3 regions of the Actinokineospora cianjurensis genome follow, and region 1 is predicted to be linked to each of the others. Evidence: riboswitches for the same ligand, from Rfam matches in the RefSeq annotation. Region 1 holds a riboswitch; each other region holds the start of a gene.
What was found. A riboswitch is a leader RNA that binds a small molecule or an ion and turns the genes downstream of it on or off. The one in region 1 is predicted to bind cobalamin.
Positions count from the first base shown of each region.

Region 2: it holds a riboswitch for cobalamin, as region 1 does, so the genes downstream of both, CLV68_RS14975 (prenyltransferase/squalene oxidase repeat-containing protein) here and CLV68_RS18260 (putative cobaltochelatase) in region 1, are expected to answer to the same signal.
Region 3: it holds a riboswitch for cobalamin, as region 1 does, so the genes downstream of both, CLV68_RS26695 (ribonucleoside-diphosphate reductase subunit alpha) here and CLV68_RS18260 (putative cobaltochelatase) in region 1, are expected to answer to the same signal.

Region 1 is NZ_RCDD01000002.1:825,644-832,850, forward strand. It holds gene CLV68_RS18245 (cobalt-precorrin-6A reductase) at 1-280, opposite strand, end outside; gene cobM (precorrin-4 C(11)-methyltransferase) at 277-1,020, opposite strand; gene cbiE (precorrin-6y C5,15-methyltransferase (decarboxylating) subunit CbiE) at 1,017-2,195, opposite strand; cobalamin riboswitch at 2,292-2,484, shown strand; gene CLV68_RS18260 (putative cobaltochelatase) at 2,514-4,517, shown strand; gene cobO (cob(I)yrinic acid a,c-diamide adenosyltransferase) at 4,528-5,142, shown strand; gene CLV68_RS18270 (cobyrinic acid a,c-diamide synthase CobB) at 5,136-6,494, shown strand; gene CLV68_RS18275 (DUF6114 domain-containing protein) at 6,545-6,937, opposite strand; gene CLV68_RS18280 (DUF6230 family protein) at 7,000-7,207, opposite strand, start outside.
Region 2 is NZ_RCDD01000002.1:56,251-63,457, reverse strand. It holds gene CLV68_RS14985 (helix-turn-helix domain-containing protein) at 1-546, opposite strand, end outside; gene CLV68_RS14980 (STAS domain-containing protein) at 585-920, opposite strand; gene CLV68_RS14975 (prenyltransferase/squalene oxidase repeat-containing protein) at 1,426-2,448, opposite strand; cobalamin riboswitch at 2,528-2,679, opposite strand; gene CLV68_RS14970 (ECF transporter S component family protein) at 2,675-3,556, opposite strand; gene CLV68_RS14965 (ABC transporter ATP-binding protein) at 3,553-5,157, opposite strand; gene CLV68_RS14960 (energy-coupling factor transporter transmembrane component T) at 5,154-6,260, opposite strand; gene CLV68_RS14955 (ABC transporter substrate-binding protein) at 6,260-7,207, opposite strand; gene CLV68_RS14950 (hypothetical protein) at 7,204-7,207, opposite strand, start outside.
Region 3 is NZ_RCDD01000005.1:310,169-317,375, reverse strand. It holds gene CLV68_RS26695 (ribonucleoside-diphosphate reductase subunit alpha) at 1-2,180, opposite strand, end outside; cobalamin riboswitch at 2,289-2,499, opposite strand; gene CLV68_RS34245 (hypothetical protein) at 2,704-4,641, opposite strand; gene CLV68_RS34240 (hypothetical protein) at 4,837-5,013, shown strand; gene CLV68_RS26685 (ATP-binding protein) at 5,225-7,207, opposite strand, start outside.

The DNA of each region.
Region 1 (7,207 bases):
ACGGAACCCCGGTCAGCTCAGCGGCGCGGGCAGCGGAAGCACTGATGCGCTCGGCAAACGGGTGCGTGGCGTCCACGACCGCGTCGACCTTGTGCGCGACAAGCCAGTCAGCCAACTTGTCCGGCCCACCGAACCCGCCGACCCGCACCTCCCCCACCGGCAACCGCGGATCCCGTACCCGTCCGGCCAAAGAGGACACAACCGAGTGGTCCGGACTCTCGTCCAACGCGGCCGCCAGCGCCCGAGCCTCACCCGTGCCGCCCAGGACCAGGACCTTCACGAGCGGTCCCGCTCCGCCGAGTACAGGTGGCTCTCGCAGAACCCGCCCGGGGCGAGCACTCGGCCGACGATGATCACCGCGGTGCGCTTGATGCCCGCGTCGTGCACCTTGCCCGCGATGTCGGCCAACGTCCCCCGAAGCACCACCTCGTCCGCCCGAGAGGCGTACGCCACCACCGCGACCGGACATTCCGCGCCGTAGTTGGGCAGCAGCTCGGCGACGACCTCGTCGATCCGCTGGACGGCCAGGTGCAGCACCATCGTGGCACCCGATTGCCCCAACGTCCCCAGGTCCTCCCCGACGGGCATCGGCGTCGCCCGAGCGGAAGTTCGAGTCAGCACAACGGTTTGCCCCAGTGCGGGGACCGTCAACTCTTGCCGCAACGACGCGGCCGCCGCCGCGAAGGCAGGCACCCCAGGCGTCACGTCATACGGAACACCAGCCGTGTCAAGGCGTCGCATCTGCTCGGCCATCGCACTGAACACCGACGGATCGCCGGAATGCAGCCGCGCGACGTCGTGACCAGCGGCGTGCGCGGCCACCAGTTCCGCGATGATCTCGTCCAAGGTCAGCTCGGCCGTGTCGACCTTCCGCGCCCCCGGCGGGCACACGGCCAGCAACTCGGCGGGCACCAGCGCACCGGCGTACAGGCAGACCGGCGAGGCGGCGATGATGTCCCGCCCGCGCACGGTGATCAGGTCGGCGGCACCGGGGCCCGCGCCGATGAAGTGGACGGTCATGCACGCTCCTTGGTCGCCACCAGCTGCGTCACCGGCATCGCCTGCCGCCACCCGGTGAACCCGCCCACCGGCCCCGCGCGACCCACCGACAGCCGGGTCAGTGTTCCCCCGACCTCCGCGTGCCACCGGGCGACCAGCACCTCGGACTCCAGCGTCACCGCGTTCACCACCATCCGCCCACCCGGCCGCAACGCCGCCCAGCACGCGGGCAGCACACCCTCGGCCGTCACCCCGCCGCCGACGAACACCGCGTCCGGTGCCTCCAGGCCCGCCAACGCCTCCGGCGCAGCACCCCGGACCAGCACCAGACCTGGCACGCCGAGCGCGGCGGCGTTGCGGACCACCCGGTCGGCCCGGTCCTCCCTCGGTTCCACCGCGATCACCCGGCAGGCGGGGTGGGTCCGCGCCCACTCGATGCCCACGCTGCCCGACCCGGCGCCCACGTCCCACAGCAGCTGCCCCGGCTCCGGCGCCAGCGACGACACCGTCACCGCCCGGACCTCGCGCTTGGTGATCTGCCCGTCGTGCTCGTACACGTCATCGGGCAACCCCGGCACCCGCGGCAGCCGACGCGCGCCGGGGTCGGCCACGCACTCGATCGCGACCACGTTCAACGGCGACACCCCGTCGACGTCCGCGCCGATCCGCTCCCCCGGTCCGCCCAGTTCCGCCAGCACGGTGACCTTGCTCGCCCCGAACCCCCGGTCCCGCAGCAACGCCACCACGGCGGCCGGGGTCGAGCCGTCCGAGCTGAGCACGAGCACGCGCCGTCCCGGGTGCAGCACGGCGTGCAACCGCGCCAGCGGCCGGGCGACCGCGCTGACCACCGCCACCTCTTCCACCGCCCAACCCAGCCTGGCGCACGCCAGCGACAGCGACGACGGGTGCGGCACGACGCGGACCTCGGTGAACCGGCCCAGCGTGGTGCCGATGCCGTGGAACATCGGGTCGCCGCTGGCCAGCACGCACAGCGCGCGGTCGCGGTAGCGGTCGAGCAGCCCGGGGATGGCGGGCACCAGGGGCGACGGCCAGGTGACCCGTTCGGCGGTGACCTCGTCGGGCAGCAGGTCGAGTTGGCGCGCCGAGCCCAGCACGACCTCGGCGCGGTCCAGTTCGGCGCGCGCGGCCGGGGACAGCCCGGCCACGCCGTCCGCCCCGATCCCGATCACGGTCACCGGATTGATCCCACTCACCCCTGCCTGTCGGACACCGGCCAAGACCCTAACCGACCCGAGATCCCCACCACGTGCCTTGGCCACCGGCCACGCGGTCTGCGACGATGCGATGGAGCCAACTGAAGAGAAGAACCAGCAGGGTGAGCGAGGAAGCCGGTGCGAATCCGGTGCGGTCCCGCCACTGTGACCGGGGAGTGCCGTCCCCTCGCGTGCCACCGGGCTGCCCGGGAAGGCCGGGGCGGTGCCGCGATCCGGGAGCCAGGACACTCGGCCCCGCTGCCCCATCGATCCGGGCGCGGACCCGGAGTGAGGAACGACGTGTCCCGTCCAGCCCTGCCCGGCTACCCGTTCGCCGCGGTCGTCGGCCACGCCGACCTGCGGTTGTCCCTGCTGCTCAACGCGGTGCACCCCGGGATCGGCGGGGTGCTGGTGCGCGGCGAGAAGGGCACCGCGAAGTCGACCGTGGTGCGCGCGCTCGCGGCTCTGCTGCCCGACGCCGAGGTGGTCGCGGGCTGCCGGTTCTCCTGCTCCCCCGCCGCACCCGACCCGGGCTGCCCGGACGGCCCGCACACCGACCCCGAGTCCGACACCCGGCCCGCGCGGCTGGTGGAACTCCCGGTCGGCGCGACCGAGGACCGGGTGATCGGCTCGCTCGACCTGGAGCGCGCGCTCACCGAGGGCGTCCGGGCGTACCAGCCGGGGTTGCTGGCGGCGGCGCACCGGGGCGTGCTCTACGTCGACGAGGTCAACCTGCTGCACGACCACCTGGTCGACCTGCTGCTCGACGCCGCCGCGATGGGCCGGGCGCACGTGGAGCGCGAGGGCGTGTCGGTGTCGCACGCGTCGGCGTTCCTGCTGGTCGGGACGATGAACCCGGAGGAGGGCGAGCTGCGGCCGCAGCTGCTGGACCGGTTCGGGCTGACCGTCGAGGTGCGGGCGGCCCGGGACGTGGACACGCGCACCGAGGTCATCCGGCGCAGGCTGGCCTACGAGGCGGACCCGGCCGGGTTCGCCGCGACCTGGTCCACTTCGGACGCCGAGCTGGCGACCCGGATCGTGGCCGCCCGCAAGGCGTTGCCGGAGGTCGTGCTGCCGGACTCCGAGCTGCGCCGGATCGCCGCCGTGTGCGCCGCGTTCGATGTGGACGGGATGCGGGCGGACCTCGTGGTGGCCCGCGCTTCGGTGGCGCACGCGGCGTGGCGGGGTGTTCTCGAGGTCGAGGAGATCGACGTCGAGGTGGCCGCCCGGCTCGCGCTGCCGCACCGCCGTCGCCGCGATCCGTTCGACGAGCCTGGCCTGGACCAGGAGCAGTTGTCGCAGGCATTGCGGGACGCGGCCGAGGAGGCTGACCGCAACCCTGACGACACACCGGATGGTGGCCCCGGCGGCGGTTCGCCCGAGTCTGAGCCTGAGTCCGATCAGGGCAGTGGCGAGTCGCCGGGCAAGCAGGACACCGAGGCGCCGCAGGGTGGTGACCGTTCGCAGGCTGCCCCCAGTCCGGACGAGGCATTCCGGGCGAGGGTGCTGCAGATCGACGGTGTGGGTGAGGGAGCGCCGGGCAGGCGGTCCAGGTCGCGGGCAGGCGGTGGCCGGGCGTTGCGGGCGGCGCAGAACCAGGGCACAGGCATCCACTTGGTCGGCACACTCACCGCCGCGGCGCCGTTCCAGCAGTCCCGGGGGCGTAGTGGTCCGGGATTGGTTGTGCGGTCTGGTGATGTGCGCCGGGCAGTGCGGGAAGGGCGTGAGTCCAACCTCGTTCTGTTCGCTGTGGACGCCTCGGGGTCGATGGCCGCTCGCAAGCGGATGTCCGCGGTGACCGGCGCGGTGATCTCGCTGCTGCGCGACGCCTACCAGCGCCGCGACAAGGTCGGGCTGATCACCTTCCGCGGTGGCGACGCCGAGTTGGCCCTGCCGCCCACTTCTTCGGTCGAGGCGGCGGTCGCTCGACTGCGCGACCTGCGCACCGGTGGGCGCACTCCCTTGGCGGACGGCCTTTTGCGCGCTCGCAAGACACTTGAGGTCGAGCGGATGCGGGACCCGCGCAGGCGGGCGCTCCTGGTGGTTGTCACCGATGGTCGCGCGACGGTGGCGGTGACCCGCAATGGCCGCTCGTCCCACGACGCCGTCGCCGACGCTCTGCGGGCCGCTTCCGCGATCGCCGCTGACGGTGTGGCCAGCGTGGTGGTCGACTGCGAGACCGGACCAGTACGGCTGGGGCTCGCCACCAAGCTCGCCACCGCCCTCGGCGCCACTGGCCTCCGCTTGGACGAACTGTCCGCTGACGCCGTCGCGGGTGTCGTCCGCGCCGCCCGCGCGGCCTGAGGGAGACGCCATGCCACAGGGAAAGCCGTCCGTTGTTCCCCAGGACGGGCTCACCACCCGTCAGCGCCGCAACCGTCCCCTTGTCGTCGTCCACACCGGAGAGATGAAGGGGAAGTCGACGGCCGCGTTCGGGCTCGCGTTGCGGGGCTGGAACCAGGGCTGGTCGATCGGGGTGTTCCAGTTCGTGAAGTCGGCCAAGTGGCGGGTCGGCGAGGAGTCCGCGTTCCTGGCGTTGGGAAAGGTGCACGAGCAGACCGGTGAGGGTGGTCCGGTCGAGTGGCACAAGATGGGCGCTGGGTGGTCGTGGTCGCGGAAGGCGGGATCCGAGGAGGACCACGCCGAGGCTGCGCGCGAGGGGTGGGCGGAGATCAGCCGGAGGTTGGCGGCGGAGCAGCACGGCCTGTACGTGCTCGACGAGTTCACCTACCCGCTCAAGTGGGGCTGGATCGACACCGACGAGGTCGTGGCGACGCTGGCTCAGCGACCGGGCCATCAGCACGTGATCATCACCGGTCGGGACGCACCGCAGTCCCTTGTGGACGCCGCGGACCTGGTCACGCACATGACGAAGGTCAAGCACCCGATGGACGCGGGCCACAAGGGCCAGAAGGGCATCGAGTGGTAGCCCGCGTCGTCATCGCCGCGCCCGGGTCCGGGAGCGGCAAGACCACGGTGGCGACCGGGCTCATGGCGGCGCTGCGCGGGCGTGGGCACACCGTGGCGCCCTTCAAGGTCGGCCCCGACTACATCGACCCCGGGTACCACACGCTCGCCGCAGGTCGTCCCGGTCGCAACCTCGACCCGGTGCTGGTCGGCACCCACCGGATCGGCCCCCTGTTCCGGCACGGCTCGTCGGGCGCGGACATCGCGGTCATCGAGGGCGTCATGGGTCTGTTCGACGGCCGGGTGGGGCACCACGTCGAGGAGGGCGGGCTCGGGTCGACCGCGCATGTCGCCGGGCTGCTCGCGGCTCCGGTGCTGCTGGTCGTCGACGCGCGCGGGCAGAGCACGAGCCTGGCCGCGCTGCTGCACGGGTTCCGCTCGTTCCGGCCGGGCGTGCGCATCGCCGGGGTGGTGCTCAACCAGGTCGGGTCGGACCGGCACGACCAGGTGCTGCGCGAGGCGTGCGGCGAGGTCGGGCTGCCGGTCGTCGGCTCGGTCCGGCGCGCGGGCGAGGTCGACGTTCCATCGCGGCACCTGGGCCTGGTTCCCGCCGCGGAGCACGGGTCGCACGCGGTTCGGGCGGTCGAGGCGATGGCCGCGCTCATCGAGTCCTCTGTGGACATCGAGGCGGTGGTCCGGCTCGCGCGGACGGCAAGCCCGCTGGACGGTCCTCTGTGGTCACCGGCCGAGGAGGTCGCGGCCGTGTCGACCCGACCGGTGGTGGCCGTGGCGGGCGGGCCCGCGTTCACCTTCGGGTACGCCGAACACACCGAGCTGCTCCGCGCCGCCGGAGCCGAGGTCGTCGTGGTCGATCCGCTGCGCGACGAGCGCCTCCCCGAGCGCACCGCCGCCCTGGTGCTCCCCGGCGGCTTCCCCGAGGCGCACGCGGAAGCCTTGTCCGCCAACGAACTCCTCCGCCACGACGTCGCCGCGTTCGCCCGCTCCGGCAAACCGGTCCACGCCGAGTGCGGCGGCCTGCTGTACCTGGCCAAGCACCTCGACGGCCACACCATGTGCGGCGTACTCGACGCCGACGCCACCATGACACCGCGCCTGCTGCTCGGCTACCGCGACGCCGTCGCCACCGCACCCTCCGTGCTGCACCGGGAAGGCGCCCGGGTCACCGGCCACGAGTTCCACCGCACCCGCCTCACCCCCGCCCACCCCGCCAGCCCCGCCTGGACCTGGCGCGACCACGACGGCACCCCCCACGGCGATGGCTTCAGCACCGGCGCCCTGCACGCCTCGTACCTGCACACCCACCCCGCGGGCACCCCGGACTCGATCGCCGGATTCGTCCAAGCGGCCACCTAGGTCGTGTTCGGCCCGCCGCGATCCGCGCCACACCCGTTCGCGGACACGGCTCAGGCGGCGACGGCCTCCACGGGCTCGGGTGTCTTCTTGGGCTTGCGGGGCGCCCAGGACGCGGCCATGGCGCCGCCGAGGATGCCGAGGAGGGAACCGAGGAAGAAGCCGCCCAGGTTGGTCAGGGGGAAGGCGGCGACCGAGACCAGTACCGCGATCAGCCCGGCGATGACCCTGGTCGGCGGGCTGAACCACAGGCTGAGCGCCAGCACCGCCATGATCGAGCCGAGCAGCAGCCCGGACACGCCCGCGATGCCGCTGGCCACCAGCACCTTGATCGGCGCGAGCGGCAGCACGAAGATCGGGACCGCGCCGAGCAAGACGAACAAGCCGCCCCAGAACGGGCGGGTGCGCCGCCAGCCGGTGAACGAGCGCCAGAGCCTGCCGACCACGATGGCCTCCTGGGGAGAAGTGGTGGCCCGGCGGCGGGACACGCCGCCGGGCCGGAGGGGGATCAGCAGCCCGCGGCGCCGGGAACGATGCTGAGGGTGAGGTTGTCGAGCTTGAAGCTGCCCGCGATCTGCGCCGAGAGGGCGTCGGCGCGCAGGTTGCCGATGTTCGCGGTGTCCGCCTGGAGGCCGAAGTCGCCCGCGCCCTTGCGGACCTCCGCCGGGCCCTTGCTCAGCGCGTTGCTGGCCACACCGAGGTCGAGCCCGGTGAAC
Region 2 (7,207 bases), 770 kb from region 1:
GGCCGGGTCGTCGAGCAGTGGCATGTGGTAGATCGAGCGGTAGGCGACGCCGCGCTGGAGGGCTTGGAGCTCGGTGACGTTGAACTCCGGGGTGCCGCCCAGGTACGGCGGGCAGTCGATGATCAGCACCTCCTCCTGCGCGGCGAGTTGCAGCTGCGCGATGTGGTGGCGCACCGCCGATCCACCCTCGATCAGCTCGATCAGGTCCGCCGCGTGCCCCCGCGGCGCTTCTTCGTACGCCGCCGCGAGATCCCGGGCCGTCGCTCGCAGCCGGTCCAGTTCCTCCGCCCTGCGCAACGCCAACGCGTCAATGGCCACCTGCGGCGGCGCAGGCACGTACCGCACCGGGCGCACCGCCAGCTTCGCGACCAACCCAGCGGCGACCAGGTTCCCGATCGCCTTCCCCAACCGACTCCCGGACACGTCCAGGTCGGCGGCGAGCTCACTGGCATCAGCCCTCGGCGACCGAAGAAGCCGCAGGTAGACGGCCCCTTCGACCCGCCCGAGCCCGATCGGCTCCAGGAACCCGACGTCGAACGTGTCCATCACGGCAGTGTAGGCGAATGGCCACCTCTGGCCCATGGCTAGCCGTCAGCCTGCCTCAGGGTGTGCACGACCGGCAACGACCCGAGCAGCCCGGTGATCTCCAACGTCCGCTGGACGGTGCTGCGCGCCGCGATGACGAACGTGATCGCCACCCCGTCCCGCTGCGCGTGGTCGTACGCCTCGATCAACGCGGTCATCCCCACCGACCCCAGGAACCGCACCCCCGTGAGATCCACGACCAACCGCTCCGCCCGCGCCGCCGCGGTAGCCAGCGCCACCCGGAAATCCGGCGCCGTGGCCATGTCGATCTCACCGACCGCACTCAACACGACGTGGGTGCCTTGGTCCTCGATCCTGGCACTGAACAACTCCACACGAACCCCCGATGGCTGGCCACGCTACGCAGGCTGTGTGCTCAACCCACCGGTCGGACAAAGACTACCCAACACCCGGCGGCTCCCGAATACCGAGACGCCTCACACACGAGCAGAACAGGCCCCGACCTGACTGACCAGTCTCGCCTGCTGCTCGACGATCGCCCGCTGTCGGTGGATCCGAAGGCGTGTTCCGCAGCAGAAGGCGAGGGCGGTGAACGGGCATCTGACCCAGGTCGGGTCACGAAGGCCGGCTGACGCGAAGGCGTCGTGGCTGAACACGCCACCGCCAAGGCTTGTCCGGGTCGATCGGATGGTTCAGTGGCGAGCACTCAGACATGGTCGCCGGTGTCCTCCGGTGCCTGCGCTGAACGAACTCGCGATAGGAGCAACCGTCAGCCTTGACGCAGGCTCCACCGTTCAGGCCGACGACGCCTAGGAATCGCGATGCCTGGTTCCGCTCCGGGAGTCGGGCGGAACCAGGCATCGGGGAGCGAGTGTGCTATCAGCAGGCGAGGGTGGGTGCGCCGTTCGTGGAGCCTGTCGAGGTCAGGGTGGCGAAGGGGGCGCCGCGCAGGGCGAGGGTGGCTTGGGCGGTCGCTCGGGTGACGGTGCTGGGGTTGAGGCCGGTGGAGTCGTAGGCGATGGCGCCGCGGTCGGGGACGGGGGCGGTGCAGTTTGCCTGGAGGGAGAGGACGTACTGGCGGGACTTGAGGGCGGCGGGGAGGCGGCCGCCCGCGCGGAACGCCTGGCCTGCGAGGCCGGTGGTGTTGGTGTTGGGGGTGCCGGAGCCGTCGCCGTAGGCGAGGCCGCCGTTGGCTTGCTGCTTGGACTTGAGCCAGGTCAGGCCCTGCTGGGCGGCGGCGGTGCGGCCGGTGGCGAGCAGCGCCTGGACGACGACGGCGGTGGCGTCGGTGTCGCTGGCGCAGGTGGGGGCGCCGAAGACGATCGGGAAGCCGCCGTCGGGGCACTGGGTGCCTGCGGTGAAGTTCACGGCCGAGACGGGGGCGCCTGCCGCGGTGCGGTCGAGGGCGATCACGGCGAGGGACTGGGTGAACGCGTTGCTGTAGTCGCCGTAGATCGACTGGTCGGAGAACCGGCCGGACGGGGTGAGCAGCGAGTTCAGCCGGGTGATGAGGTTGACGCCGCCGAAGCTGGTGGGGTTGCCGCCGCGGACCTGCACCGCGAGCGCGGTCTTCGCGGTGGCGCCCGCGTATGCCTCGGTGCCGTCGCCGATGTAGCCCGACAGCACGGTGGGCTGCGCGAGCCAGGTCAGCGCCGCGGCACCGTAGTCGTTGGCGGTGCCCGAGGAGGCGAACGCGAACACGGCGTCGATCGTCAGACCCGCGTCGGGGTAGCTGGTGCCGCCGAAGTCGGTCTCCAGGTGGTCGCCGTTGACGAACTGGCGGGCGAGCCAGCCGGACGCGGCGTCGGCGCGGTTGTGGGTGGTGGTTGCCTGCGCGGTGGGCGCGGCGACCACCGCACCGGCGGCACAAGCGAGGGCGAGCACGGCGGAACGGAGTCTCATGTGGACCTTTCCGGGCAGCGCGGACCGGAACAGGCGCCACCGGCGCCGGTTCCCCGGACCGCGAACCACGACGGGTGAGGGAGTTCTGACGCTCGGGACGGGTAGTCGGACTCGCCACCTGTGCGGTGGCTCACCGTTGCGGGTCAGTGCCGGATTCCCACCGGACTTCCCCCGCCGCCGAGCGCTGTTCGGTTGTGCGGTCAGTCTCGCAGTCCCACCGCCACGGTCAATCGGCCATCCGGTGGCGTCGCTCACCCTCCGGCAGGAACGGCGTGCCGAAAGTCGGCGCCACACCGTAAGAAGCCTTGCGCGCGGCCCGCCGCAACGTCGCCAGGACCGCCGGGCCGACGACGAGGATCGCGACCGTGTTGGTGATCGCCCGCCCGGTGTCCCAGCCCGCCGTGGAGGTCAGGAGGGTGAACACCGCGAACCGGTGCAGGTTCTCCCACACGGGATCGCCTGGTACGTAGGAGATGTGGCCGTCGTGGTACGGCACCTCGGCGCCGGTGATGAACGGCCAGAACCACAGGTTCATCAGGAACCCGAACACGTAGGCGACCACGATTCCGTACCCGACGAGCATCGCGATCTCGGCCTTGCCGGTGACCCTGCGCGGCAACAACCCCGCGCCCATCCCGATCCACGCCGAGCACAGCATCTGGAACGGCAACCACGGCCCCACCCCAGCGGTGAGCAACGCGGAGGCGAACAGCGACGTACACCCGAGCACGAACCCGAACCCGGCGCCGAAAACCCGCCCCGAGAGCACCAGCATGAAGAACACCGTCTCGATGCCCGCCGTCCCCGCGCCGAGCGGGCGCAGTGCCGCGTTGATCGCGGACAGCACCCCCAGCATGGCCAGCGCCTTGGAGTCCATCCCGCCCTCGGACAGCTCCGCCAGCACGACCACGATCAGCACCGGCAGGATCCCGATGAAGAGGAACGGCGCGTCGGGCCCGTGCTGCATGCTCTGCGGCTCGACCCGCACCAGCAGCGGCCACACGAACATCATCAACCCGGCGAGCGACGCCAAGCCCAGCACCAGCGCCGACCGCGGCCCGACCCGCACAACCTGGTCGGAACGCCCCCACTGCCGGATGGCGGTCATCGGAGCACCTGCGGCAACGCCGCGGCGACCTCGGACACCGTCAACCAGCCGTGGCCGAGGATCTTCGCGACCTGGGTGGCGAAGGCGGGCGAGCCGGTGAGCACCTCGGCTGTCGAGCCGTCGGACACGATCTCCCCCTCGGCCATCACGATCACGCGGTGCGCCACGGTGGCGACGAACTCGACGTCATGCGTGGCGATGGTGACCGCGTGCCCCTCAGCGGCCAGCGAGGTCACGATCCGCGCAAGAGAAGCCTTCGCGGTGTAGTCCAGACCGCGCGTCGGTTCGTCCAGCAGCATGACCCGTGGCGCCGCCGACAGCTGCACCGCGAGCACCAAGGCCAACCGTTGGCCCTCGGACAAGTCGCGGGGATGCCGATCAGCGGCGATCCCCGGGGCGAGCCGCGACAGCAGGGCCTGGCAGGAGCCCGCTTCAGCACCGGCTTCCAGGTCAGCCGCGGCGCATTCATCAGCCACGGTCTCCAGGTACAGCAGATCACTCGCGGTCTGGGGCACAAGCCCGACCAGCTTGCGAGCCCGAGCGCTCGGCAACGCCTTCGGGTCCGAGCCGTCCACATGAACCGCGCCGCCCTGCCTGGGGCCAGAGCCCTGCAAGGCCCATAGCAGCGACGACTTGCCCGATCCGTTGCGGCCCATGATGGCCAGGACCTCCCCCGCGCGCAGATCGAGGTCCACACCCCGCACGGCCACGGTCTGTCCATATCGGACCACGACACCGGTGCTGCTCAGCAACGGTTCGCCGACCACCACCGAGCCCTGGGCAGGAGTCTCGGGCAGGCGCGACCGCAGCGAACCGGCCTGCTTGCGCGCGTCCCGTACCGTCATCGGCAGCGGATCCCAGCCCGCCAGTCGCCCGAGCTCCACGATCGGCGGGGCGACCGGCGTCTCCCGCAGCACCTCGGCGGGCGTGCCGTCCCGCACAGTGCCATCCCCAGGGATGTAGAGCATCCGGTCGGCGAACGGGATGACCCGCTCCATCCGGTGCTCGGCAAGCACAACCGTCGTACCGAGGTCGTGCACAAGCCGCGACAGGGTGGCCAGCACGTCTTCTGCCGCCGTCGGGTCCAACGCCGAGGTGGGCTCATCCAGCACCAACACCCTGGGGTGCATGGTCAGCACCGAGCCGATCGCCACCCGCTGCTGCTGACCACCCGACAACGTTCGCAACGCCCGCCGCCGGAGCTCGGCGATGCCAAGCAGGTCGAGCGTCTCCTCGACCCGGCGACGCATCACCGGCGGCGTGACCCCCAACTGCTCCATGCCGTAGGCCAACTCCTCCTCGACCGTGTCGGTCACGAACCCGGCCAACGGGTCCTGACCGACCATGCCGACGAGGTGGGCGAACTCACGCGGCGGCCCCGACCGCGTGGACACACCCGCCACCGACACCGCCCCCTCGAGGTGACCGCCGGTGAAGTGCGGGACGAGTCCGTTGATGGTCCCCAGCAGCGTCGACTTGCCCGCCCCGGTCTGCCCGGCCAGCAGCACCAGCTCGCTCTCCCCGATCGACAGGGTGATGTCGAACAGCACCGGCTCGGGTTGGCCGTGGTACCAGAAGGAGACACCGTCCAGGTCGATCACGCGGGGATACCCTCCAGCTCGGGCCGCGGCAGCGGGCTCAGGAAGGCGGGTGCCAGTCCCAGTAGGACGCCACCGAGCGGCAACCAGGACAGCATCGGCCACGACAACGTCACCAGCGACGGGTTCAGGTTCGTCGGGTCGACGCTCGACGTGGCGAACAGGGCGACGGCGACCCCGATACCGCTGGCCGCCACGACGACCTCCGCTAGCTGCCAACGCTCCGGCCGGTACCGGCTGCGCTTGACCCTCGCCCCCGCCGTCCGGAACCCGATCAACGCGACAACAACACCGCTGAACAACACAGGAGCGGCGAGGTAGCGCGGCGTCGAACCGTCCAAAGTGGCGTAAACACCGACGCACACCCCGATGAGCCCCACGATCATCAACGTCCCGGTGACCAGCCGGGTCCGTGCCGCCACCACACCCGCCCGACCGTATCCGCGGGAGTCCATCGACGCGGCCAACCGCAGCGACCGGTCCAAGGCGTCAGCCAGCACCGGGATGGCCACCGCCCGGAGCGCCTGGAACCGCTTGCCGCCGTGACCACCGCGCAACTTCCTGGCCTGCCGAACCCGCACCACGCTCTCGGCCAACTGCGGGAACACCGACATCGCCACGATCACCGCCGTTCCGACCTCGTACAACGCGGGCGGCATGGCCTTCAGCAGCCGCTTCGGGTTCGCCAACGCGTTCGCCGCGCCGAGGCAGATCACCATGGTGGCCAACCTGAGCCCGTCGTAGAGCCCACCCAGCACCGACTCCGCCGAGACGTCACCGAGCAGGCGGATCCCCGCCGCCCACGCGGGCAACGGGATCTCCGGCAACCGCAGGATGATCGTCGACCCCTCGGCGCCGCCGAACACGATCCGGAACAGCACCCGGAAGGTCACGATGAACGCGCCGAGGTAGAGGTACATCCGGAACGCCATGGCCCACGGCGCGTCGGTCCGCCGCGCCACCACGACGTAGCTCGCGACGGCCAGGATCGTCAGCAGCAGCCACGGGTTCGTGGTGCGGCCGGCCGCCACCGCCAGGCCGAGCGCCCACAGCCACCACGCACCGGGGTGCAGGTCGCGGGGCAGGAAGTAGTTGGCACCGGCCACTAGCTCTCCCTGGCGCGTCGGCGCCGCCTGGCCGTGAACACCGTCGCACCCGCCAGGAGCACCACGGCACCCGCCGCGACCCAGGGCGCGTAGTCGCTGGAGCCGGATTGGTCCTTGATGAGCTGGTTGACGTCCGCCGCGCCCTCGCCGCCGGTGAAGGCCACGTTCTGCGCGGGATCCGGTTTGGCGGACGACGGTCGCGGCTTGGGCGGCGGCAACACCCGCTCGCTCGACACCGGCGCCTCAGTCGGGGCGGGAGCCTGCTCCGGAGTACCTGGGGCAGGCTTTGGAGTGGTCGCCGGGCTTTCCGCGCGGGGCCGCTCCCCCGCCGGTGGCGCGGGCTGCTGGCGCTCGTTCGGGTCGTTGGTGTTCGGCTTGACCTCCTCGGGCGCGTTGCACAGCCGCCCTTCCGTGCCAGGGCGAACAGGTGCGACGCGGGGAACCGGGTTGGAGTCGGCGGTCGCGTTGAGCGAGTACGACCAGCCCTCGAACCCGCCGGGGATGAACTGCCGGTTCTTCACGCCCCACTGGCTGTAGGTCCACGAGCAGTTGTTGCCCGCGTGCCAATAGGACCAATAGCCGCCCGCCGGCGGGGTGTCGAGGCACAGCTCGCGGTACTTCTCGCGCCCGTTCACCGGCACGACCTCCACAGCGGACGGACGGTTCTCCACCCGGCAGATGAACGCCTCGCCCCACCGCTGCACCCCGGCAACCTGGAAACCCGCGCCCTTCAAAGCATCCAGGCCGGTCCCCGCAGTCGCCCCCGGGAAGCAGCGGACGATGGTGGTGCCGCCGAGCTGCTGGAAGTCCACCACGACGGTGACACCCGTGTCGCCGCTGCAGAAGCCCGGGCGGCCCTTGCTGTGGTCGATGGCGGACGCGGGCGTGGCGGTCGCCAGAACGGCGACCGCCACGGCCGAGAGTGCTTTCGCTAGCCTGCGGGTCAT
Region 3 (7,207 bases), on a different contig from region 1:
TACATCGAGGACAGCTTGCCGATGGTCGGCGACGCCACGAACAGGTTCAGCGACTGGCTCTGGTCGATGTACGGGCCGCGCGCGGCGGCCAGGTCGACCAGTGCCTTCTGCGGCAGCTCCCACGCGGTGCGGAACAGCTCGCGCACGTCGGCAGGCAGCTCGGTGAGCCCCTGCACGGACCCCTCATCGCGCTTGAGCCGCGACCGGACGTCGTCGGTCCACAGCCCGCGCGCCTTGAGCTCGCGCACGAGGTAGGAGTTGATCTGCAGGAACTCCCCGGAGAGGGTCTCGCGCTTGAACGTGTTCGACACCTGCGGCTCGATGCACTCGAAGCAGCCCGCGATGGAGGCGATGGTGGCGGTCGGCGCGACGGCGATCAGCAGCGAGTTGCGCAGGCCGTGCTCGGCGACGCGGGCCCGCACGGCGGTCCACCGCTCGGTCTGCGTCGGCGTGACGCCCCACAGGTCGGGCTGCAGGTCACCGCGGGCGGCGCGGGTCTGCGCGAACGACGGGTGCGCGCCCGACTCCTCGGCCAGCGTGGCAGACGACTCCAGCGCCGTCAGGTAGATCTCCTCGGCGACGCGGGTCGAGAGCTCCCGCGCCCTCGGGGAGTCGAACGGCAGGCCGAGCTTGAAGAAGACGTCCTGCAGGCCCATGACGCCGAGGCCGACCGGCCGCCAGCGCGGGTTGCTGCGGGCAGCCTGCTCGGTCGGGTAGTAGTTGATGTCGATCACACGGTCGAGGAACACCACGGCGGTGCGCACGGTCGCGCGCAGCCGCTCCCAGTCCATGCCGTCGGGAGAGTCGGCGAGCACGTGCGCGCCGAGGTTGACCGAGCCGAGGTTGCAGACCGCGGTCTCCTCGTCGCTGGTGATCTCGAGGATCTCGGTGCACAGGTTGGACAGGTGCACCACGTTGCCCGGCTCGGCGGTCTGGTTGCAGGTCCGGTTCGAGGTGTCCTTGAAGGTCATCCAGCCGTTGCCGGTCTGCGCCAGCGTGCGGATCATCTTGCCGTAGAGGTCGCGGGCCTTGACCGTGCGCACGGCCCGGCCCGCCTCCTCGGCGCCGCGGTAGGCGCGGTCGAAGTCCTCGCCCCACAGGTCGACCAGCTCGGGCAGCTCGTCCGGGTCGAACAGCGACCAGTCGGCGTCGGCCTCGACCCGGCGCATGAACTCGTCGGGGATCCAGTTGGCCAGGTTGAGGTTGTGCGTGCGCCTGGCGTCCTCGCCGGTGTTGTCGCGCAGCTCCAGGAACTCCTCGATGTCCGGGTGCCAGGTCTCGAGGTACACGCAGGCCGCGCCCTTGCGCCTACCGCCCTGGTTGACCGCCGACACCGACGCGTCCAGGGTGCGCAGCCACGGCACGATGCCGTTGGAGTGGCCGTTGGTGCCGCGGATCAGGGCGCCGCGGGAGCGGACCCGGGACCACTGCACGCCGATGCCGCCCGCGAACTTCGACAGCCTGGCGATCTGGGCGTAGCGCTCGTAGATCGACTCCAGCTCGTCGCGCGGGGAGTCGAGCAGGTAGCACGAGGACATCTGGGTGTGCTGGGTGCCGGAGTTGAACAGGGTCGGCGAGCTGGGCAGGTACGCCAGCGACGACATCAGCCGGTAGAACCCGATGGCCTCGGCGGCGGTCGTGGACAGGCCGCAGGCGACCCGCAGCAGCCAGTACTGCGGCATCTCGATCACGGTGCGCTGCTCGGGGTGTCGCAGCAGGTAGCGGTCGTAGACGGTGCGCAGGCCGAAGTACTCGAACCGCCGGTCGGCCGCGGGGTCGACGGCGCCGTCGAGCTCGGTGGCGTTGGCGGCGACGAACGCGGCGGTGGTATCACCGATCAGGCCCTGGTCGTGGCCGAGCGCGATGCTGTCGCTGAACGAGCCGACGCCCTGCCTGCGCACCTCCTTGCCGATGAACGCGGCGAGCAGCCCGGCAGCGAGCTTGGAGTACTCCGGCTCCTCGGCCACCAGCGCGGCGGCGGTCTGGATGGAGAGCTGGTCGAGCTCCTCGGTGCTCGCGCCGTCGTAGAGACCGCTGATCGTCCTGGTCGCCACCCGCAACGGGTCCACATCGGACAGTCCGGTGGCCTGGGCGCGCACCGCCCCGACGATCTTGTTGACGTCGACCGGTTCCAACGTCCCATCGCGCTTGCGCACGCGCATGGTGGTCGTGGCCGTCACAGGTCTCTCCTCGCTCACCGAGCGACCCCGGGCAGCGGAGACCGGGCGGGCGCGCGCGACCGCCACGTCCTCCCGCCCTCCCTCGGGGCCGCGGACACCCGCACGCGGACGCGTGCGGAAGCGCTGGCAGGTCTTCGGACTCGCGGGCACGCCTCATCGGCACCTACCGGCCGCCGCTTCCCAGACCTGTCGTGGCCCAGTGCTTCGTGACGGCTCTCGTTCCCACTCACCGCTGCGGGGCAGCCCCGGACTCACACCGGGTTCCCTCTTGCGACGACCGATCTGGATGATCGGCCGAACCAGCTAGAGGCACAATACATGGGTGCGCGCCCGGCCATCGCACCCCACATCTAGTGGGCGTGTCGCTCGGTTGGAGCAGTGCCCACAGGCACGGTCCGCTGTATCCCACCCGAGCCGATGGCCTGCTCGATGATCGAGACCGAGCCACTGGCGGGCCGAATCGGCAATCAGCCGAAGGCACTCGGTCAGCCGATCTGGATGATCGACTGGCGGGCTTGTCCGGCTAGTGGCTGCTGGGTTCGGGCTCGCGCTCGGAGGGTGGGGCAGGTAGCCGAGGGGCGACCGGGGGGATGGGGTCGGTGGCGGTGGCAGGAGCGGGTATCGGGGGTGGCGGGGGTGTGGGAGTCAGGGGGCGGAGGGTGGTGTAGTTGACCGTGGTGGGGGCGCCCGGGTGGATGGTGAGGGTGCCGGGGCCGATCTTGCCCTGGAAGGCGTTGCCCGCGTTGTCGATGGCGAAGATGAAGGGCGCGCCCTCGCCGGTGAAGTGGATTCCGCCGTCGGCTGAGGGGTTGGCGCGGAAGTTCCAGGTGTTGCCGCTGAGTTCGGTGAGGCGGGGGAACAGGACGCGAGTGGCGGCGGCGCGGTCGGCGGGGGGTGTGTCGAGGATGATCTGGCGGGCGGCTTCGAAGCGGGCGTTGTTGCTCTCGCCGGGGATCGGGACGGTGTGCGGGTCGACGGGGGCGCGGACGGGTTCGACGGGAGCTCGTTCGGCGAACAGCTTCTTGGCGCCGCCCGCGACCAGCAGGGCCAGGTTGACCACGCCCTGGGTGCCGCGTTCCCACCGTTCGAAGTCGCTCATCCCGGTCGGGGCGAAGGCGCGCTGGCCCACCGCGGCCTCCACGATGTACGGAATGCCGGTCAGGTCCGCGATGCCGAGACCCACCAAGCCAAGTCCGGCAAGGAATCCCGGTCCGTTGCCGCCGTGATCCGCCTTGTACTCCTGCCAACGCCCGTAGATCCCCAGACCGACGCCCACGACCAGTAGACCCGCGAGCACCGTCCACCCGACCGGCCCGGCCAGCAGCAACCCGACCCCGATGATGATCGTCGGAATCGAGAGGATCAGCCCGGACAGGATGCCGCCGAGCACGTCGCCGCACTTCTCGCGCAGCCAGTTCCGCATCCGGCCGACGATCTCCGCCAACCACCGCTGCACCGGCTGCGACCGAGCCTGCCCGGTCAACCGCTCGGCCTCACCCGCGAACCTGACCGCCCCCTGCGCCCCACGGGAACGCGCGTCGGACACCCACCCCCGCTGCGCCTCGACAGACCGGTCCACCGCCCCGGCATGACCATCCACAGTAGACCGGTGTCGAGCACCCAACGCGTCACCCGCCACAGCGGGCACCCGATCCAGCTCTGCCGTCATCGCGTCCCGCGTCTGCCCGGCCTGCCCGGCGAACGCCGCCGCACCCTGCCGCAGCGCCGCACCCGCCGCCTCCCCCACCCGACCGAACGCCCCAGCCGCCTGCTCCCCCACTCCCCCAACGGCCTCCTGGTGCCCGGAAGCGAGCTGCCCCGCCCCCTCGACCAGCCCACCCGCCGCGTCGTCAATCCCCTGCGACACCTGGTCCCCAGCGGCCCGAACCACACCGACCGGGTCCTCCACCGGCCGCGCCCGCCCCGCGACCAACCCGGCCAACGACCGCGCGTGATCGACCAACCCAGCCCCGAGCCGAGCCGCCGTGTCCCGCAACCGGCCACGGCTCTCCGCGCCCCACGCGGCCAGATCCCCCACTGCCGTCTGCCGCCCCGCACGCAAGGCCGCCACAAACCGCTGATGCCCCCGCGCGGCCGTCTCGACCGTCCGCGAACCCGTTGCCCGCAAAGCGGAAACCGCAGTGGCCGTCCCCTCCACCAACGCCCGGTCGGTCTGGTCAGCCGCGTCCCGCACCTGCGAGGCGGCGCTCTCCTTCGCCGGGTCGTACAGACTCGACTGTGCCGCGGCGACCCCCGCCCGGACCTGCCCCGCCGCCTCCCCGCCCGACCGCGCCAACTCGCCACCGGCCTTGTCCGCCACGGCTTGCCCGATGCGATCCTGCCCAGCGGCGATGTCCGGATCCCCCGCCGCGGCAGGCGGACGCGCGGCCGAGGCAGCGGGCGTCTCACGAACCGCGCGCTCAGCCTCCCGCTGTCCGGCCGCGCGGGACTCCTCCCCCATCACATCGATCCGAGCGTGCGCGGCCGTCACCCCGGCCCCCGCCCGAGCCCGGACCGTCGCACGGGTACCCGTGGAAGCAGCCTGGGCCGCGGCGGCCTGAGCAGACGACTGCGCGCTTACGTTGGCACGCAACGAACCCAGCGCTGCGACAGCCGTGGCCTCCTGGGTACTGACAGTCGCGGACAACCGGTCCTGATGAGCCCGGACCGCCTGGTCCACCCGCTCCCCGGCCCGCTCAGCCGACTCCCCGACGGCCAGCCGCTGCTCCTCGGCCACCCGCACGACCTCGCCCGGCACACCCGCGTCGGGCACCGGCACCGCGACGTCCGCAGGCGGCTCGACCTCGGTCCGCGCGGGAACGCCGAGCAGTGACGCCACCGCCGTGTTCCCGGCCGCCCGCTGCAACGCGAGCAGGCCAGATCCCCGCTGGTCCGCCCCCGGGGAAGGGGGCGGACCAGTAGAAGACACCTCGCGCCGCCGCCGCACCGCTCAACAACACCACGGCACGGCCCGCCCGGGCCATGGCCCCCGGTCCGCCCCTTCGGGCAACACCGACCGGCCACAAGGGACACCTAGCGACCGGTCACACCTTCATCCCGTGCTCGATCGCCTCGATGATCCGCGGCCGCAGCTGCGCGACGCTGACGATCGCGTCCACCGAGCCGACCTCGACCGCGCGCTGGATGCTGTGCACCCGGTCGAACTCGGCGGCGACCTCGCTGAGCTTCTCCGCGCGCACGGAGGCGCGCACCTCGGCGAGGCTGGTGTTGAGCGCGGCCCGCTCGGCGCCCTCGGCGGCGGCCACCCGCGCCTGGAGCTCGGTCACCCTGGGGTCGGTCGCGGTGCGGTTGTTCACGTCGCCGGAGAACACCACCGCCGCCGCCGGGGCACCACCGAGGACGGACGCGAACGAGCCCTCCAGCGCCAGCACCGTCATGTTCGGGTTGAGCGCCTTGGAGAACACGACGAACGCGCCGCCGTGGTAGCGGGAGATCACGCAGAACACGATCGGGCCCTGGAAGTTGACGATCGCCCGGCCGATCTCCGCCCCGTACTCCAACTGGAGCTTGCGCATCGACTCCGGCGAACCGTCGAATCCGGACAGGTTCGCCAGCACGACCAGCGGCCGGTTGCCCGACGCCGAGTTGATGGCGCGCGCGGTCTTCTTCGACGACCGGGGGAACAGCGTGCCCGCGGTGTAGGTGTCGGGGCCGTCGGTGGGCGGGAAACCGCGCCTGGACACCGAACGCGACTCGATGCCGACCAGGCAGACCGGCCAGCCGCCGATGTGGACGTCCTGCACCACCGAGGTGTCCGCGTCGGCCATGCCCGCCCAGCGCTCCAGCACCCGGTGGTCCTGATCGGACAGCGCGCGCATCACCGTGCGGATGTCGAAGGGCTTCTTGCGGTCGGGGTTGTGCTCGACGGAGAAGACCTCGCCGACGGTGGCGAAGTCGCTGCCCACCACCGCGTGCGGGAAGCTGGACACGTCGCGGGTCACCGGGTCGGTGGTCTCCGCGCGGCGCGGCGCGATCTCGCCAGGCACGACGTAGGTGTGGTCGTAGTGCGCCATCAGGACATCGCGCGCGCCGGACAGGTTCGGCGCCCAGTACTGGGCCTGGCCGTTGGGGCCCATGACCCGGTCGTAGCCGCCGATGCCGAAGTTGTCCTCCGCGGACACGCCGCCGGAGAAGTCCAGCGACTGCTTGCCGGTGAGCACCATCGCCGAGTCCGGGGTCATCACCAGGATGCCCTTGGTGTGCATGAGCATCGTGGCCTCGGCGTTCCAGTACGGCTGGGCGCCGACGGTGATCCCGGCGACCACGATGTTGATCTCGCCGCCGTCCTGGGTGAAGGTGACGATCCGCTTGAGCGCGGCGGCCACCCAGTCCATGTTCTCGGTGCCCGACGCCATCGAGATCCGGGCACCGGCCGAGAGCGCGAACCACTCCAGCGGCACGCGCTTGCGCTCGGCGAGGTCGAGCGCGGCGATCACCCTGGCGCACTCGGGTTCGGAGAGGGCGCCGAGCGCCTTGGTCGGGTCGCCGAGCAGCACGACACGGGTGACGCCCTCGGGGTGGCGCTCGGTGGGGGTCGTGACGACACCGGCGACGATCGCGGCGGTGTTGCGGCCGCGGGGCCGGTCGACCGGCACGAGTTCGCCCGCGGCGTCGAGGTCGTGTTCGACGAACTCGCCGTTGGCACCGGCCAACAGCCCGGTCAGCTCGTACGGGTAGACGTTGCCGCGGCGGGCCGCGCGCAGGACCTTCTGGTCGTAGTCGTCCAGCGGCCGCACGGGCTCGGTGGTCGGCTCACCGACCTCGAACCGCGCCTCCTGCCCCGGCGACAGGGTGATCCGGACCGCGACCTCGTGCAGCTCGCCCGCGGAGTTGCGCCTGCGGGCCAGGAACAGCACCTCTTCCAGCCCGGCGCCCACCGTGGTCGGCAGGATCCGCTGGACGAGGGTGTTGACCTCCTCGGCGACCAGGTCGGTCGGCGGCCAGACGTACATGACGATGCGGTTGGTGTCGAACCGCTTGTTCTGCGGGCGGCGCGCCTGGATGCC